Regions from separate parts of the Enterococcus avium genome, predicted to be linked through region 2. Evidence: predicted binding sites of a transcription regulator. Region 2 holds the regulator's gene; each other region holds the start of a gene.
What was found. Region 2 encodes CtsR, which represses protease genes until heat stress. Its sites were predicted from a motif close to TTGGTCAAAAAAGGTCAAANA; they were not measured.
Positions count from the first base shown of each region.

Region 1 (6,075 bases), 1.1 Mb from region 2:
CTAAAAAAAGTAAGGTAGAGGCTATCAGTCCAACCGTTGGATTATTTGTTAAGTGAAAGAGCGGAAAAAGATAGTTTCCGATCAATAATTCTAAAGGAATGACGAAGAGACCTAACCATTGTTTTTTACTTCTAAGCATTTTTATCCCCCATTCTTTCCTAAGTTTAAAAAAATAGGTGAGATGTGTAAAGCAATATGAAATAAAGAAAAATATGTTTGTGAAGATTTTGGTATACTAGAGTGAAGGGGGGAGATTGTGTTGGATTATCAAATGCAGAAAACAATGGGGAAATGTTTTCGCAGCAAAGGAAATAGCATTACTGGGCTCGTCAGAATTTTTGGTAGTTGGTATGACTACAAGGTGATTAATGGATCGCCCGAGCTTGGTGATATGCTGGAGGTTATCGACTTTACCAGTCGAGAGTTGTTAGTCGTTATCAATAATAAATTAGAAGAAAGTGATGTGAATTATATTGTTAATATTTAATATCATCTTAATTGTACTTGCGATCATTGTTCTCTTATTCATCGTCAGTCAAATGGTCGTGATCGTGCAGCAGGGGGAAGTAAAAGTCGTCGAGAGTTTCGGTAAATATGTAAAAACGCTGGAACCAGGGCTGCATTTTTTGATTCCAATCTTATATGTTGTTCGTCGTCGGGTTTCATTAAAGCAAACACCGATCCAAATCGAACCACAAAGTGTGATCACGCGTGATAACGTAATCGTTGAAATCGATGAAGCAATTAAGTATCACGTGACAGATGCCCGGGCTTTTGTGTATGATAATGAGGATTCTGTCACGTCAATGATCCAAGATTGCCAATCCAACTTACGAGGTATTATCGGTAAGATGGAACTGAATGAAGTATTAAATGGAACGGAAGAAATTAACGTAAATCTTTATGAAAGTGTAAAGGACATTACAGCTGGATATGGCTTGTCGATTGACCGAATCAACATCGGTGAGATTTCAGTCTCAAATGAAATCGTCAATTCAATGAATAAATTGATTACAGCCAGCCGCGATAAAGAATCATTGATTACGATTTCTGAAGGGAAAAAACAATCGGTGATCTTAGAATCAGAAGCGAAATCATCTGAAATGCAGATTGATGCGGAAGCGCGTGCGAGACAAACAAAGATCGATGCAGATGCTCGAGCAGAACGTACAAGAATCGATGCTGCTGCAGAAGCAGACCGGATCGCCAAGCTGACTGAAGCAGAAACAGCTCGAATCAGAGAAATTAATAAGGCAATTGCTGAAAGCAACTTAACAGATGAAATGATCGCCTACCTTGGGATCGAAGCCTTCAAACACGTAGTGGAAAATAATGGCAACACTGTCATTATGCCAAGCAATTTGACTGAGCTTGGAAATGTTCCGGCAATCAAAGAAATTTGGCAGCAAACCAAATAGTAGGATCAGCGTGATGGAAAAAAGATTCTATAGGAGTTGAATAACCATCGCAGCAAAGAGACAAGCACCCAAAATAGTTTCGGCAGTTGTTGTACTATTAGCGGGGATTTATGGCGCTTATTCGCAACTAAAGCCAGATAATGAGCAGAGCAACACAATAAAAGAAGTAACAGTCAGTCAGTTATCAGAGGTTCCAGATTATGACGGGCAACATCAAACGATCGAACTGAATCACAATCGTCCCAATTTTACTACAAAAGATCTTTCGTTGGAGCAGGGGGCATGGACTAGATTTTCTGACTTAGATCAGCTGAATCGTGTTGGTACTGCAAATGCAATGCTGGGAAAAGAGATAATGCCCCATCAAGAGCGGGAGCGTTTATACGTAAAACCGACTGGCTGGCGACAAAAATTTTATAATGATGAGCCTTTGTATAATCGGGCGCATTTAATTGCTTATCAGTTTTCTGGAGAGAATAATAATCTAAAAAATTTAATGACTGGAACGGCTTCACTGAACGATCCAGGCATGAATGATCATGAAAAAGAAATTGGCAACTATATTCGAAAAACCAATCATCACGTACGTTATCGTGTGACCCCCTTCTTTAAGGGGGAGGAATCAGTCGCTCGGGGTGTGCAAATGGAAGCACAAAGCATTGAAGACGATCAGATTTCATTCAATCTTTTTATCTACAATGTTCAAGACGGCATCAAAATTGATTATCAAAATGGATACTCGCAAAAGGAATAAGAAAGGAAGCTATCCGTGTTGGATGGCTTCTTTTTTGAAAAAAGAGCACTGTGTGACAAGCGTAAGATTCTGAAATTAGGTAAAATCTATAGTAACTATCAATAAATGGAAGAAAGCGGGTGTTACCATGCAATGGCACGAGGTATTTCATGGCGATCAGGAACCGACAGAACAACAAATTAAGGATTTTATTGCGACTCCTCTTTGGCAGGACTTATTAGATCATTTAACGCAGACTTACCGGATAAAACCCAAAAAAACCTATAGCAGATGCTCAATGGGAGATGGATATTGGATGGGCTGGAATATAAAATTTCAAAAGAGCGGAAAATCATTGTGTACAGTCTACCCAAAACAAGGTTTTTTTGTAGCTATGATTTCCTTTAGTGCTAAGGAGTTAGATGACGCAGATGTGTTGATCCAAATGTGTGAGGACTACACGAAGGAGAAATACCAAGAGGCTAAAGCTAGTAAGCTTGGCAAATCAATTTCTTTTGAGGTAACGAATGAAAGAATTTTAGCGGATATCAAAGAATTAGCTGCTTTCCGCGCACCATCAACGAAAAAAATACGATCATCAATTGCCTAAGAATTTTCTTAGGCTTTTTGTTTGCGATTGCGCTAACCTTCAAAATCCGAGAAAATGAAAAGAAGAAATTCGAGGAGGAAACTAATGGAAGAGTACCAGAAAGAACGATACGCAGTCGCAGCGATGACGCTTAGCAAAAAACTAATACGAAGAAACTTTCATCCTATTATTTGTGAAAATCTAGAAGAAGCTAGAGTCCAAGCTTTGGAATTGATTGATCCAAAAAAGTCAGTCGGTTTTGGGGGTTCAATCACAGTTGAACAATCTGGAATTATTGAAGCACTGTACAGTCGAAATCAAAAAATGATTGATCGTGAAAAAACAACTACGTTAGAAGAACGACAGCAAGTAATGAAACAAGCATTAACGTCCGATTATTTCTTAACGAGTATCAATGGAATAACGGAAGAGGGCGAGTTAGTGAATGTTGACAGTGTGGGAAACCGAGTTGCGGCAATTACTTATGGACCTGATAAAGTCCTCGCTTTTGTTAGTATGAAAAAAATGTATGGAGATTTAGCGACAACACTCGAAATAGTACGTAAAAATACTGCACCATTAAATGCGCACCGTTTAGGATTGAAAAAGACACCTTGTATCCAAAAGGGAATATGTGGAGACTGTTTACAAATGGAATATATTTGCAATACGATCGCAATTACGCGACGTTCAATGATGAAGGATCGGATTTTCATCTATTTAATTATTGATGATGTGGGTTTGTAGCTGATTGGAATGAAAATGAAGAAGCAAACAAAAAAACAACCGGATAATTCATTCTCCGGTTGTTTTCTTAATATTCTAGCTTAATGAACTACTATTTTCCATTACTTCATCGATTAAGCCATAAGCTTTGGCTTCTTCGGCAGTCATAAAGTTGTCGCGATCTGTGTCACGTTCGATGACTTCGATGGGTTGTCCAGTCCGTTCAGCCAAGATGTTGTTCAAACGTTCGCGTGTTTTTAAGATATGGCGAGCCGCAATTTCAATTTCAGTAGCTTGACCTTGCGCACCACCTAGAGGTTGGTGAATCATGATTTCAGCATTTGGCAAAGCGAAACGTTTACCCTTCGCGCCAGCGGTCAATAGGAAGCTTCCCATTGAAGCTGCCATACCAAGTACGATGGTTTGAACGTCAGCTTTAACAAAGTTCATGGTATCAAAAATGGCTAAGCCAGCAGATACGCTACCACCTGGAGAGTTAATGTAAAGATAAATATCCTTTTCAGAATCTTGGGCATCCAAGAAAAGTAATTGGGCGATAATCGTGTTCGCCATATCATCGTTTACCTCACCGCTCAACATGATGATGCGGTCTTTTAATAAACGGGAATAAATGTCGTAAGCACGTTCGCCACGAGATGATTGTTCAATGACTGTAGGCACTAAATTCATAGTGAATCCTCCTTAAAATAGTATTCGTAAATTAGTTTAGCACAAACGAGGTTGGATTGCTAAAACATAAAGAAAGTATACAACGTTGGTCAGTTTTGGTCAAATAGAAGGCTTCGTTTTTTTAAACGGCTCAAACTATCCTAGAAACATGAAAATATGGTACTATTAATAGCGCAGACAAGCGGATATCATTTTCACTTTTCCAAAGTTCGAGAAAGTAACATTTTGGTGGAAAGATATATGGACTGAGAACTGGTTTTATTTGAAAAAATAATTCCACTAATATTATGAAACAGGAGGGAAAAAATGTGGAAATCGCATTTATTGGACTAATCGGCGTATTGATTGGAGCAGGTATTACAGGGATTGCTGTTTTCTTTGTTTTTAAGTATATTGATCTACGCCATAAACGGGAAAGAGAGCTGGAGCATCAAGTCAAAGAAATTGAGACAATTAATCTCTTGAATAAAAAAATCAACGAAATTCTATCTAAACGGAATGTTTTGATGCAAGATTATGTATCATTTAATTCATTTGACGATTGTTACATCACCATAGACGATTTCATTTACTTGAATTCTTTTACCGCACAAAATAATTTTTATTTACCAAATTATTTGATTGAGGAATTCTTTAAAAATATTTCGCATCGAAAAGTTATTTTATCTCCTGAAGAAACGGTCAAAATCGGCGGCTACACTTATAAGGGTGGACGGATCGTTATGGAAACTTTTTCTGAACAATTGATTGAAATTTTAGACGAGAAAAGACAAAAGCTATCTCGTTCAACAAAACAACCCTTAAGTTATTTCAAAGCGCAATAGTGTTTTTCATAAAACATAAAACAAATTTAAATCAGATTATTTTTATAATAATTTGTAACTACGGACGAGGTGATACTAGATGACAGTAATTATCGCTCATCGCGGGAGTGCAGGGACTCATCCAGAGAATACGTTGCCTGCGTTCATGGAGGCAGTACGATCAGGTGCGGATGGGATAGAGCTGGATGTGCATCTAACGGCAGACCAGCAATTAGTAGTTATCCATGATGAGAGCGTTGATCGCACAACAAATGGTAAGGGTTTGATTCGTGAATTAACACTAGAAGAAATCAAGAAATTAGATGCCGGCAGCTGGTTTGATAAAAAATATCAAGCGACTAAAATATCGACACTGCAAGAGGTATTGAATTTACTATTACAAATGCGGTTTCGGGGCTTTTTATGCATTGAGATTAAGACTAATAAATTTCACTATCCAGGAATTGAGGAAAAAATTTCTCAAGTCATGACTAGCAAGGAATGGCCATTTACTTATTGGTATGCCAGCTTCAATTATGATTCTTTACGGATTATGCACGAGTATGAACCAGATGCACAGTATGATTTGATTCAAAAAAATGATTTAGAAAAATACCAAATTGTTTTGGACAGTAATTTTATTGAAGGGCTTCATCCAAGTTCTGATTGGGTAAAACAGCATCCGGAGATTGTCAAAAACTTCAAAAAGTCGATTCGACCTTGGACACCCAACTTATACGAAACGCTGATGATGTGTTTTGAAAACAATTTAGCTGGTGTCATTACTGATTTTCCGGAAAAAGCTATTCGAACGAGAAGCAGGTTCAAGCAATGAAAGTGATCGCAATTGTAGGGCCAACAGCTGTTGGAAAAACGAGTTTAAGTATCGAATTAGCAAAGCAATTCAACGGAGAAATTATCAGTGGTGATTCTATGCAGGTTTATCGCGGATTAGACATTGGCACCGCTAAAGTTACAGCTGAAGAGATGGAGGGAATTCCCCATCATTTGATTGATGTACGTGATGTTGACGAAAGCTATTCTGCGGCGGATTTTCAAAAGGCCGCCAGAAAAGCGATTCAAGAAATTAGCGACCGTGGAAAATTGCCAATTATT
Region 1 is NZ_NBSL01000002.1:1,585,484-1,591,558, reverse strand. Features, by position in the region: gene AUF14_RS08130 (CPBP family intramembrane glutamic endopeptidase) at 1-139, opposite strand, end outside; gene AUF14_RS08125 (hypothetical protein) at 257-487, shown strand; gene AUF14_RS08120 (SPFH domain-containing protein) at 474-1,418, shown strand; gene AUF14_RS08115 (DNA/RNA non-specific endonuclease) at 1,465-2,172, shown strand; gene AUF14_RS08110 (DUF3788 domain-containing protein) at 2,300-2,761, shown strand; gene AUF14_RS08105 (lactate utilization protein) at 2,846-3,487, shown strand; gene clpP (ATP-dependent Clp endopeptidase proteolytic subunit ClpP) at 3,563-4,156, opposite strand; gene AUF14_RS08095 (hypothetical protein) at 4,465-4,980, shown strand; gene AUF14_RS08090 (glycerophosphodiester phosphodiesterase) at 5,060-5,794, shown strand; gene miaA (tRNA (adenosine(37)-N6)-dimethylallyltransferase MiaA) at 5,791-6,075, shown strand, end outside.
Region 1: clpP (ATP-dependent Clp endopeptidase proteolytic subunit ClpP) is a predicted target of CtsR. The motif match lies at 4,242-4,262, and genes of this name have one in related genera.

Region 2 (6,075 bases):
TGTCAACGGCTGCTTTGTAAACATTAGATACAGTTGAAACGTAATGAATTGATTTCATCCGACCCTCGATTTTTAAGCTGTCAACGCCATTTTCAATCAAATCAGGAATATGTTCGATCATAGACATATCTACGGCACTCATAGAAAATTCTTCCGTAACATCACCATTTTCTGTTAATGAACGATGTTCTTGAGCGAAAGGCATATCGAATAATTCATACTTCCAGCGACAAGATTGAGAGCAACCACCACGATTAGCATCTCGCATTGACATATGATTGGATAGTGTACAACGGCCCGAATAAGAAATACACATTGCTCCATGGATAAATGCTTCAATTTGAATATCCGTATTGCGGCGTATCTCAGCTAATTCTTCCATTGAGACTTCCCGGGCCAACACAACTCGTTCCAGACCCTCATTTTGCCAAAATTTCAATGTCTCCGCATTAGTTGCAGACGCCTGTGTTGATAAATGAATCTCTAACCCAGGGGCTTCTGATGCACAAATTTCGATCAAAGCAGGATCAGAAATAATCACAGCCGAGATTCCAATGTCACGCAACTTCTTGAAGAACGCTCCGGCTCCTTCTTCATTACCTTCATGGGTCACCATGTTCGCAGCTACATAAACCTTAGCTCCATACTGATTCGCAAAAGCCACCCCCTCTTCCATCTCTTCAAATGAAAAATTTCCAGCCCGAGAACGCAACCCATATGCATCTCCACCGATATATACTGCATCTGCACCGTAGTGAATGGCGGTTTTCAATTTTTCCAATGTCCCGGCTGGTGCTAAAACTTCCGGCCGCTTCAATTTTCTTTCTGTCATATTGCTATTACTCCTATTTAATCGCTGTTGGGTCTAAATGATAAAAACCTGTATCCATTCCTCGACCAACAGGATGATATTTTTGAATTTCTTGTTGAGCGTTGTCAACCATCGCATCATCCCAAGAATTCGTTTCTATTGCTGCCTTAGCCTCTGCAAAAACTTTAGCAATCGCCACAAAATTCGCTCCAGGTGTAAACAAACCATCTAATTTCCATGTTTGATAACCTGCTTGATTAAGCTCTGACAATTCCTTAATCAAATTCAAATCATTATCAGCAAAAATATGTGTGCCATGCTGATCCTCGTAAATCGAATAATGTGTTTCTGCCTTTTTGGGTTCCGAAATAAACAATCCACGTTCCTTAGAAGTACTTTCCGATTGTTTCGTATAATTGAAATAATTATCTAGTAACGGGCGTTTTGATTGATGAATACAAGTAGCACCATAAACCAAAACTTCCACTGGAACTTCGACGTGTTGACTCAAACGCTGCATTTCTTCAAAAGGGACTTCGCGAGCCAACACCGCACCAACTGCTCCTTTTTTCTGCCAAAAATTGATTTGTCGTGCATTGGTAACTAAAGTCTCCGCATCATAAATGTATGGCAAATCGTATTCCTGCAATAAATAAATCACACCCGTATCACCAACAACTACGTGATCTGGCTTTACATCTGCCAAAAAGGCTAAATATTCTGGTATCTTCTTCATCTTATCAGGATGCATGATACCATTTATAGCAACGTTCACTTTTTTCCCATTGGCGTGCGCCAAATCAATCAAAGCCTTTTGTTCTTCACGAGAAAAAGAGTAGGGCAGTCGTAATCCAAAATCCTCTTCTCCTATGTATAGTGTATCCACTCCGACAGCTAATAATTCTTCAGCTTGCGCCATTGATTCTGCTGTCGCAATTAGTTCGATCATGGTATGTCCTCCTTTTAGACTTTCTCATACTATCATAGCTACAAAAAGTTTCCAACTGATGACAAAAAAAGAGAATGACGTTAAAACATCATTCCCAAGTTTTTTAAACTTTTTCTGGTATTTTTTCTTCTTTTGGATTTTTAACAGTTAATGTAATCTTGCCTTTGCTAGCCCCAATAGTCACTGTATCTCCCAACTGAATTTGACCAGATAAGAGTGCCTCAGCTAAGCGGTCTTCAATTTCTTTTTGCAATGCCCGACGAATTGGCCGTGCCCCATATTCAGGATCAAATCCAACTTTTCCAATAACATCATAAGCTGCCGATGTAATCTTCACTTTGATTTCATGCTCCTTCATACGATCTAAAACAGCACGACTCATGATTTTTACAATCTCATGAATTTGTTCTTGATCTAATGATTTGAACACTACAGTTTCATCAATCCGATTGAGAAATTCTGGACGGAAAGCCTTTTTCAATTCTTCTAGAATTCGTTTTTCCATCATTGCATGATCTTTACTGATATCCTTCACATTGAAACCAACATTTTTTTCTTCACGAATTTCCGTCGCTCCAATGTTAGAAGTCATAATTAAGATCGTATTACGGAAATCAACTTTCCGACCCTTCGAATCTGTTAAATGACCATCATCTAAGACTTGTAAAAGAATATTGAAAACATCTGGATGAGCTTTTTCCACTTCATCTAACAAAATAACTGAATAAGGTTTCTGACGAATTTTTTCGGTTAATTGTCCACCTTCTTCATATCCTACGTAACCAGGAGGCGATCCGATTAAACGACTCGTACTATATTTCTCCATATATTCAGACATATCGACTCGAATCAATGCTTCCTCACTGCCAAACATTGCTTCAGCCAGTGCCTTCGCCAATTCTGTCTTACCGACACCAGTTGGTCCTAAAAACATAAAAGAGCCAATCGGACGATTTGGATCTTTCAATCCACTGCGCGCTCGACGAATCGCCCGCGAGATAGCTTTAACAGCTTCCTCTTGACCAACAACTCGTTTATGCAGAACTTTTTCTAAATCTAACAGTCGTTGACTTTCTTTTTTCTCTAATTGCTGTAGCGGCACACCTGTCCATTGAGAAACGACTGCTGCAACATCTTCGTCAGTAACCTGATCAATATAGCCGTTTTCTTGCTTAGCAGCTTTAATTTTAGCTTGCTCCAATGTTTCAGATAATTGTTTTTCCCGTAAACGTAAACGAGCCGCCGATTCAAAGTCTTGATTTTGAATCGCCTTTTCTTTTTCTATTACTAAATCTTGAATTTCGTCTTCTAACTCAGTAAGCTCAGAAACTTCATCAGTCGAATCTAAACGAACTTTTGCAGAAGATTCATCCATCAAATCAATTGCTTTATCTGGTAATTGACGCGAGTTGATATATCGAACGGATAAAGATACTGCCGCATGCAGAGCCTCATCAGTAATTTCAACTCCATGATGATCCTCATAACGAGGACGTAAGCCTTTCAATATCTCTTCCGCTTCCTCCGGTGTTGGTTCTTCCACTTGCACTCTAGCAAAACGGCGCTCCAAAGCAGAATCTTTTTCAATATACTTTTGATATTCATCTAACGTTGTTGCACCAATTGTTTGCAATTCACCGCGAGCCAACGCAGGCTTTAAAATATTTGAAGCATCAATTGCCCCTTCAGCACCACCGGCACCAATCAAAGTATGCAGTTCATCAATAAATAGAATAATTTGGCCATCATGATAAATTTCATCAATTACTTTTTTCAAGCGATCTTCGAATTCTCCACGATATTTCGTTCCAGCCACCAAGGCACCCATATCAAGCATCATCAGACGTTTCCCACGCATATCTTCTGGTACATCTCCAGAAATAATTCGTTGAGCTAGCCCTTCAACAATTGCTGTTTTACCAACACCTGGCTCTCCAACTAACACCGGATTATTTTTAGTTCGACGACTTAAAATTTGAACTACGCGGCGAACCTCACTATCTCGACCTACCACTGGATCCAGTCGCTTTTCCCGTGCTAATTTTGTTAAATCCCGAGCCAATCCATCTAAAGTTGGTGTTCCTTGTGAATTGCTTTGTACAGGTTTCGCTGGTGCTTTTCGTCTACTGCCAGTTCCTTGATTTCCATTCGTTGTTTCATTTACACCCATCTTCTTTAATAGAAGTTGACGCATCTTAGGCAAACTAAGTCCTAAATTAACTAAAATATGAGAAGCTAAGATTTCATCATCTCGTAATAGCCCTAATAATACATGTTCGGTTCCAACCAATTTTGCATTGAAGCGTTTAGCTTCATCATCAGCAAAAATTAAAATTTGCTTTGCTCTAGGAGAATAGGGTAGATAACCGCCTTCAGGATAAGACTTAACTGATCCGTATCCAGTCATATGCTCGATTTCTTCACGGATATCATTTTCGTTTGAATTCATTTGGCGCAGTGTTTTGCCTGCTATCCCTTGTTGTTCAATCACTAAAGCCAGTAATAAATGCTCCGAACCAACCGAGCGGTGTTTAAAGTATTTAGCTTCTTGTTGTGCAATAGCCAGCACGGCTTTTGCGCGTTCTGTATACAGCTGATCCATATTCCTCACTCCTTTTTCTCATAACTTAAACGTTCTAAAAATCCGTGAAGAATTCTTGAACGTAGTCTATTTTCAATTTGACTGATACCAAGAACATTCTTCGATACCGCACTCAACATCAAATTACCTTCTTTTTCAGTAATAATTTCTTCTTCAAATAATTTTTGAATAATTCCAAAAGCATTTGTTTCAGATATTTCACTTCCAAAAGACTCCATTAATTGCTTCAAAAAATAATGTTGATCAGAAATCTTAACTTTACTTATTCGGATATAACCACCGCCACCTCGCTTACTTTCAACTAAATAACCCCGTTGAAAAGTAAAACGCGTGTTGATTACATAATTTATCTGAGAAGGCACGCAATTAAACAACTGCGCCATCTCTGCTCTGCGGATCTCGATGATTTCACTATTCTCCAAAATATCTTTCAAGTAAGACTCGATCAAATCAGAGGTATTTCTGCTCATAATATCGCCTCCTATTGACTATTCCTGACCATAATTATAGCGAATTTAGAGCATGAAATAAAGAAGAACGCCTTTCTTTAAATTAGGATAAAAAAAAAGAAGGCATTCACCTTCTTTTTGATCGGGAAGACAGGATTCGAACCTGCGACCCCTTGGTCCCAAACCAAGTGCTCTACCAAGCTGAGCTACTTCCCGATAAACAAAAAAACTACGCGCCCAAGAGGAGTCGAACCCCTAACCTTTTGATCCGTAGTCAAACACTCTATCCAGTTGAGCTATGGGCGCATGTTCATATTATGCCGAGGACCGGAATCGAACCGGTACGGTGATCACTCACCGCAGGATTTTAAGTCCTGTGCGTCTGCCAGTTCCGCCACCCCGGCGTTCTTCCCTGGTCTTCAGGAAAGCGGAAAACGGGGTTCGAACCCGCGACCCCCACCTTGGCAAGGTGGTGCTCTACCACTGAGCTATTTCCGCACGATGCCGGCTAAAGGACTTGAACCCTCGACCCTCTGATTACAAATCAGATGCTCTACCAACTGAGCTAAGCCGGCAACTACAAAAAAATAAAATGCGGGTGAAGGGACTTGAACCCCCACGCCGTAAGGCGCTAGATCCTAAATCTAGTGCGTCTGCCAATTCCGCCACACCCGCATATACTTATGAGCCGTACTGGGCTCGAACCAGTGACCCTCTGATTAAAAGTCAGATGCTCTACCAACTGAGCTAACGGCTCAAATGGAGGTTAACGGGATCGAACCGCTGACCCTCTGCTTGTAAGGCAGATGCTCTCCCAGCTGAGCTAAACCTCCATGAGTTCGCGTGGCGACGTCCTAATCTCACAAGGGGCAACCCCTCACTACAATCGGCGCTAAGAAGCTTAACTTCTGTGTTCGACATGGGAACAGGTGTATCCTTCTCGCTATCGCCACCACACTAGTATTTAATTGAGTAAACGTCGTTCACTCAAAACTGGATCAGAAACATTCTAACAACCGTGAATCAATTTTTGGTTAAGTCCTCGATCGATTAGTATCAGTCCGCTCCGTACATCACTGCACTTCCACTCCTGACCTATCTACCTGATCTTCTCTCAGGGATCTTACTTTCTTAAAGAAATGGGAAATCTCATCTTGAGGTGGGCTTCACACTTAGATGCTTTCAGCGTTTATCCCTTCCCTACATAGCTACCCAGCGATGCCTCTGGCGAGACAACTGGTACACCAGCGGTAAGTCCATCCCG
Region 2 is NZ_NBSL01000002.1:2,662,514-2,668,588, reverse strand. Features, by position in the region: gene AUF14_RS13415 (peptidase U32 family protein) at 1-832, opposite strand, end outside; gene AUF14_RS13410 (peptidase U32 family protein) at 846-1,760, opposite strand; gene AUF14_RS13405 (ATP-dependent Clp protease ATP-binding subunit) at 1,864-4,362, opposite strand; gene AUF14_RS13400 (CtsR family transcriptional regulator) at 4,368-4,835, opposite strand; tRNA gene AUF14_RS13395 (tRNA-Pro) at 4,954-5,027, opposite strand; tRNA gene AUF14_RS13390 (tRNA-Arg) at 5,044-5,117, opposite strand; tRNA gene AUF14_RS13385 (tRNA-Leu) at 5,130-5,215, opposite strand; tRNA gene AUF14_RS13380 (tRNA-Gly) at 5,238-5,309, opposite strand; tRNA gene AUF14_RS13375 (tRNA-Thr) at 5,314-5,386, opposite strand; tRNA gene AUF14_RS13370 (tRNA-Leu) at 5,405-5,486, opposite strand; tRNA gene AUF14_RS13365 (tRNA-Lys) at 5,496-5,568, opposite strand; tRNA gene AUF14_RS13360 (tRNA-Val) at 5,572-5,644, opposite strand; rRNA gene rrf (5S ribosomal RNA) at 5,653-5,768, opposite strand; rRNA gene AUF14_RS13350 (23S ribosomal RNA) at 5,842-6,075, opposite strand, start outside.

Region 3 (6,075 bases), 2.1 Mb from region 2:
CATCGCCTTCTTTTACTTTAGAAGTGATTTCTTTCGTACCAACGATTGCTGGGATTTCTAATGAACGAGCCATAATTGCTGAGTGAGACGTCCGTCCGCCAATATCAGTAACAAAGGCTTTAACAAAATTTTTATCTAGTTGAGCAGTATCACTTGGCGTCAAGTCATGCGCTACAACGATAACTTCTTCGTCGATCATTGATGGATCTGGCAAAGATACTCCTAATAAATGCGCCATAACACGTTTCGTTACATCGCGAATATCCGCTGCACGTTCTTGCATATAAGCGTTATCATCCATTGCCTCGAACATGCCAATATACATATCAGTTACTTCTTTAAGTGAGCTTTCAGCATTCACTTTGTTATCTTGAATATGTTGCTTAATTTGACCAATCATTTCTGGATCTGAAAGAACCATTAAATGAGCATCAAAAACTTGTGCTTCTTCTTCACCTAAGCTTTTCGCTGCTTTATCCCGAATTTTTTCTAATTCAGCAGAAGAAGCCGCCAAAGCGTCGTCTAAACGCTTTTCTTCGGCAGCAGTGTCTTCTACATTATTTTGTTTGAAAGATAAATCCGGTTGTACTAGCAGATAAGCTTTCGCAACGGCAACTCCGTCACTTGCGGCAATACCTTTTAGTAATTCAACCATTATTCAGATAATCCTTCTTTCTTCATTGTTTCTACGATTGCTTCCATTGCTTCTTTTTCGTCAGCACCTTCAGCAGAGATAGTCACGTCAGAGCCTTGGCCAACACCTAGAGACATAACTCCCATGATTGATTTAAGGTTAACTGATTTTCCTTTATACTCTAAGTTAATATCAGAGTTAAATTTGCTTGCAGCTTGCACCAATAAAGTTGCGGGACGTGCATGAATCCCTGTTTCTGCTACTACGTGAAAATCTTTTTTTTCCATATTGACCGTTCTCCTTTATAAAAAAAAATGTTTTTTTATGTTAGGGCTTTAATGATAACATCCATCTTTTTGAGCCCTTCATTTTCTTAGATTACCATTTTTTTGCGGTGGATACAACAATTTTAATCGATTTATTCTCTCAATTTGTATGCCCTTTCTTAAAATATCTTGATTAACTGTTTAAACCCTTATTATTCTTGTTTTCATCTTTTTTACATAACAACTATGACTTGCGAAAAAAGTAATTGTCCATTCATTTTAGCACTCTATATCTCTGTCTGCTAAAAAATGAAACAAACTGTTTGCATTTATTGAGATTCTCGCTATAATTATTCTTAAGGTCAGTAAAAGTCAAACAACTGATCAGCGTATCTTTTTACGAGATTCGCTTACTCGATGTACAATGGAAGAAACAATTAACTGTTGAAAGGGTGAAAAAAATGCTTTGCCAAAATTGTCATGAAAATGAAGCAACGATTCATTTATATGCAAATGTCAATGGTCAACGAAAGCAATTAGATTATTGTCAAAATTGCTATCAAAAATTGAAGAATCAAGCTGGAGGTGCGCCGCAAATGGCAGGAAATGATCCTTTTGGTTTTGGAAGTTTAGATGACTTGTTCCGCTCTATGTCCCAACAAATGCAACAGCGTCAAGGAGCTGCGGATCAAACACCACCTACCCAATTCGGTGGCGGAAATGGTATTAACAATCAACCACCCCGGAATAATGGTGGCGGTCTATTAGGTGAATACGGAATTAATATCACAGGATTGGCTCGTGAAGGAAATATCGATCCAGTCGTTGGTCGAGACGATGAAATTCAACGCGTCATCGAAATTTTAAATCGCCGGACAAAAAACAATCCGGTTCTTATCGGAGAACCCGGTGTTGGTAAAACAGCGGTTGTTGAAGGATTGGCTCAAAAAATCGTTGACGGCGATGTACCACAGAAATTAATGGACAAGGATGTTATCCGTTTGGATGTTGCTTCGCTTGTTCAAGGTACTGGAATCCGTGGCCAATTTGAAGAACGGATGCAGAAATTGATCGAAGAAATACGTCAAGCTGAAAATATTATCCTCTTCATCGATGAAGTACATGAAATTGTTGGTGCGGGTGCCGCCGGAGATGGCAACATGGATGCTGGTAATATCTTAAAACCTGCTTTAGCTCGTGGCGAATTGCAGATGGTTGGCGCCACCACGTTAAACGAATACCGAATCATTGAAAAAGATGCGGCGCTAGAACGTCGGATGCAACCTGTTCGAGTGGAAGAACCATCTGTTCAAGAAACGATCGAAATTTTGAAGGGTTTACAACCACGCTATGAAGATTATCATCATGTAAAATATACGGATGATGCTATCAAAGCAGCAGCTGAGCTTTCAAATCGTTACATTCAAGACCGCTTCTTACCGGATAAAGCCATTGATTTGCTAGATGAAACAGGTTCAAAGAAAAACTTAACGATTCAAATCGTCGATCCAAAGACGATTGACAAGAAATTAGCGGAAGCTGAACAACAAAAATCACAAGCTTCTCAAGAAGAAGATTTTGAAAAAGCCGCTTACTACCGTGATCAAATCAATAAATTGCAAAAAATGAAAGATCGTCAATTGACGGATGAAGAAACACCGGTCATCTCTGAAAAGGACATGGAGCAGATCGTTGAAAAACGGACTGGCATTCCAGTGGGCGAACTTAAAGAAAAAGAACAAACACAATTGAAGAATCTTGCCGTCGACTTGAAGCAACACGTTATTGGACAAGATGAAGCAGTCGATAAAGTAGCTAAAGCTATTCGTCGTAATCGTGTCGGTTTGAATAAGAAAAATCGTCCAATTGGTTCTTTCCTGTTTGTTGGACCTACTGGTGTTGGTAAAACTGAGCTGGCTCGTCAACTAGCTGAAGAACTATTTGGCTCTAGTGATTCCATGATTCGCTTTGATATGAGTGAATATATGGAAAAACACAGTGTCTCTAAATTGATCGGTTCTCCTCCAGGTTATGTTGGATACGAAGAAGCTGGACAATTGACCGAGCAAGTTCGTCGTCATCCCTACAGTTTAATCTTACTAGATGAAATAGAAAAGGCGCATCCTGATGTACTTCATATGTTCTTGCAAATTCTTGATGATGGACGTTTAACTGATTCTCAAGGTCGAACAGTCAGCTTTAAGGACACGATTATTATCATGACTAGTAACGCTGGAACTGGCAAGATCGAAGCCAATGTCGGTTTCGGAGCTGCAAGAGAAGGAACTACCCGCTCTGTTTTGGGTCAACTAAAAGACTTCTTTGCTCCTGAGTTCTTAAACCGTTTTGACGGTATCATCGAGTTCAGCTCACTGTCAAAAGAAAACTTGATGAAAATCGTTTCGCTTATGCTAGATGATGTCAACGAAATGTTGGCTTCGCAAAAACTTCATATTGATGTACCAGATAATGTCAAAGAAAAATTAGTAGATCTTGGCTATGATCCTGCAATGGGGGCTCGTCCATTACGTCGGACGATTCAAGAAAATATCGAGGACGGAATCGCTGAATTCTATTTAGATCATCCAACGATTACCGATCTAAAAGCAAAGCTTGATAAAGAAGATCGTATTGTGATCACGTCAAAGCCTGAACGCTTAGCCAAAGAAGATAAAGTTTAAAAGGAAAGGATTCTCTATCGCGAGAATCCTTTCCTTTTTACCAAATTTTTCAAATATTCTAATAAAAGTGAGCAACATCCTTCTTTTTTCTTAATCTTTCTTATATAATTACATTATGGAGTAAGGTTTAGGAAGAAGGTGTTTCAGGATGAAACTTATTAACGTGACCAATAGTCATTCGCAATTGGTTTATAATCAACTGGAAAACACTGATGCAAACATGATTAAAGTCTATACAATCGGCAATACGACTGTGATTTATACAGATGCCTATAAGCATGCCGAAATTGTATTAAAAAACGATAATCGAAACATCCTGCCATCAGAAGTTGATTTTGTACATAAATATTTTAAAAGAAAACTAGACAAGGGAACTTATGATTTCGCAAATATCTCTTACTTGGAGTCCCCTGGTTTAATTGAAATGTCGATCAATAAAAAATAGTTGGAGCTAAAAAAACTTAGCTTCAACTATTTTTTGTTGATTCTCTTAGCAATAATCGGTAATTGTAGAATTCCTACAAAGGCCAAAATTTCAATCCATTGAATCACTGGCACACCTGCCCCTGTATAAATCATCATAAACATATCCTTACGTTCTGGTGCCCAAGAGCAAAACCATGAAACACCAATAATAAAAATTAAATATGACAATGTTAATCCTAGTAAGAGCAATAACAATCCGCGAAAAATTTTTAACTGTGCCTTTGAAAAAAGGCTGCCCACTAAGATTATTAAAACCCCAAATCCAAATAAAACTAACCAAATTGGATTTAAATCACGATAAATTTGAATGATACGATTAGATAACTTGGCAGAATTTGTAATTTTAACCGGCTCAGAACGAGGCTTATTCACATCTTGCCAGTTTTCAGCAAAAGATTGATTTAGTAATTTTTCTGCTTTAGCTACATCCTCTTTTGGCCCAAGGGTTGTGTCTGATCCCTGACCATAGTTTTTGTAAAAAAGATTATACTTCAAACCGCTTTGCATGAAATCCCCTACTGATGGCAGGTCTTTCATTAATTTGCCGTCTCCCGTAGCAGTAAGATAAATCTCTTTTTTCTCTTTAATTTGTCCATTTTTGTATGCTTTGGCTAATTCTGTGTCAACTTTTTCCCAAAATCGTTCTGTTTTTTTTCCATCCTTATAATACCCAGCCTGATCTGCAGCATCTCTTAATGCCCAAAAGATGATATCGCCAGCGATATCTTCGCCACCGCTCCAAGGACTTCCTTGATAAATCCAGTCAATATTTTTTTCGATTGATTTAAGTGTCGGTGAAGCCGCTTCAGCCTTTTTCAATGCTTTTTTTGATACCCAGACCTTGCTGTTCGTTTGATTCAAATTTGTCCCATCATCCATGCGAATTAACTGCTTTGAGACATTGGCAAAAGCTCCACCTGTCCGGTCATTAACCACGGCGATTCCATAATGCTCTTCGTTTATTTTTTCAAGTAACTTTGTTGTAGAAAAAAGCAAAACGAAGGGTAACACACAAAAAATTAACTTAGCCAATTGCCTTTTCGTAAAGTAGAATTTTTTGATAGCTATACGGATATTTTTGATTTTGAAGCTAGAATCATTTTCAAAAATGACAGAGCCGGCAATAATCAATAAACCGACACTCGCTAACGGTAACAACCATAATGAATCTTCTCGTATATACCAATAAAAAGAAAAAATTATTGATAAGCCCAGAGACCACAAAATAAACGGTTTTAGCTTTCCATTTCTTCTAAAATATAATCCAATAAGGCAACCAACTACTAATAAAACAGCCGGAACCACGAGCGTATTCCGATAAATTCTAGTGCTATATTCACTCGTAAAAGTCACTGGTGAATATAAAAAGAATGTATAAACAAACGTTAGAATCCACCGATTTTTTAGTAATGGTCGTAAAGCGATTGCTGCTATCGAACTAGCGAATATATTGAACAGACCCAAAAGAAATCCATACGACAGGTGTAGCTTATTAGCCCAAACCATGAAAAACGAATAAGATACTCCCTTAGATAAGGTTTTTGTTGAATATTCACCTAGCCAATTTCCCTTTAATAATTCTTCACTGTAATGAATAAATAATTGATCATCATAACCAGCAAATAAATTGATAAAATAGGGGGATTTTATGCTCAACATTAGGCGAAACATCGTTAACACGATCAAAATAATTAACCAGAATAAATTACTTGGTCGTATCACTTTTTTTAAAGCAAAAGTCGTATCACTTTTTAGTTTTTGCATCAAAAATCCCTTTCTAATCTTTTTACATCAAGCTCTTCAATTCTACATCTGGATACTTATCTGCAAACCAGCGCATCGCAAATTGATTTTCGAATAAGAATAGTGGTTGATCGAAACGATCTTTCGCCAAAATATTGCGGCTTGAGCTCATTCGTTCGTCTAATTGTTCTGGATCAATCCAACGAGCGATTTTGTTACCCATCGGTGTCATAACTACTTCCGCATTGTATTCATTTAGCATGCG
Region 3 is NZ_NBSL01000002.1:545,866-551,940, reverse strand. Features, by position in the region: gene ptsP (phosphoenolpyruvate--protein phosphotransferase) at 1-655, opposite strand, end outside; gene AUF14_RS02785 (phosphocarrier protein HPr) at 655-921, opposite strand; gene AUF14_RS02780 (ATP-dependent Clp protease ATP-binding subunit) at 1,362-3,581, shown strand; gene AUF14_RS02775 (DUF1827 family protein) at 3,730-4,026, shown strand; gene AUF14_RS02770 (hypothetical protein) at 4,053-5,831, opposite strand; gene AUF14_RS02765 (peptide chain release factor 3) at 5,854-6,075, opposite strand, start outside.
Region 3: AUF14_RS02780 (ATP-dependent Clp protease ATP-binding subunit) is a predicted target of CtsR. The motif match lies at 1,259-1,279, and genes of this name have one in related genera.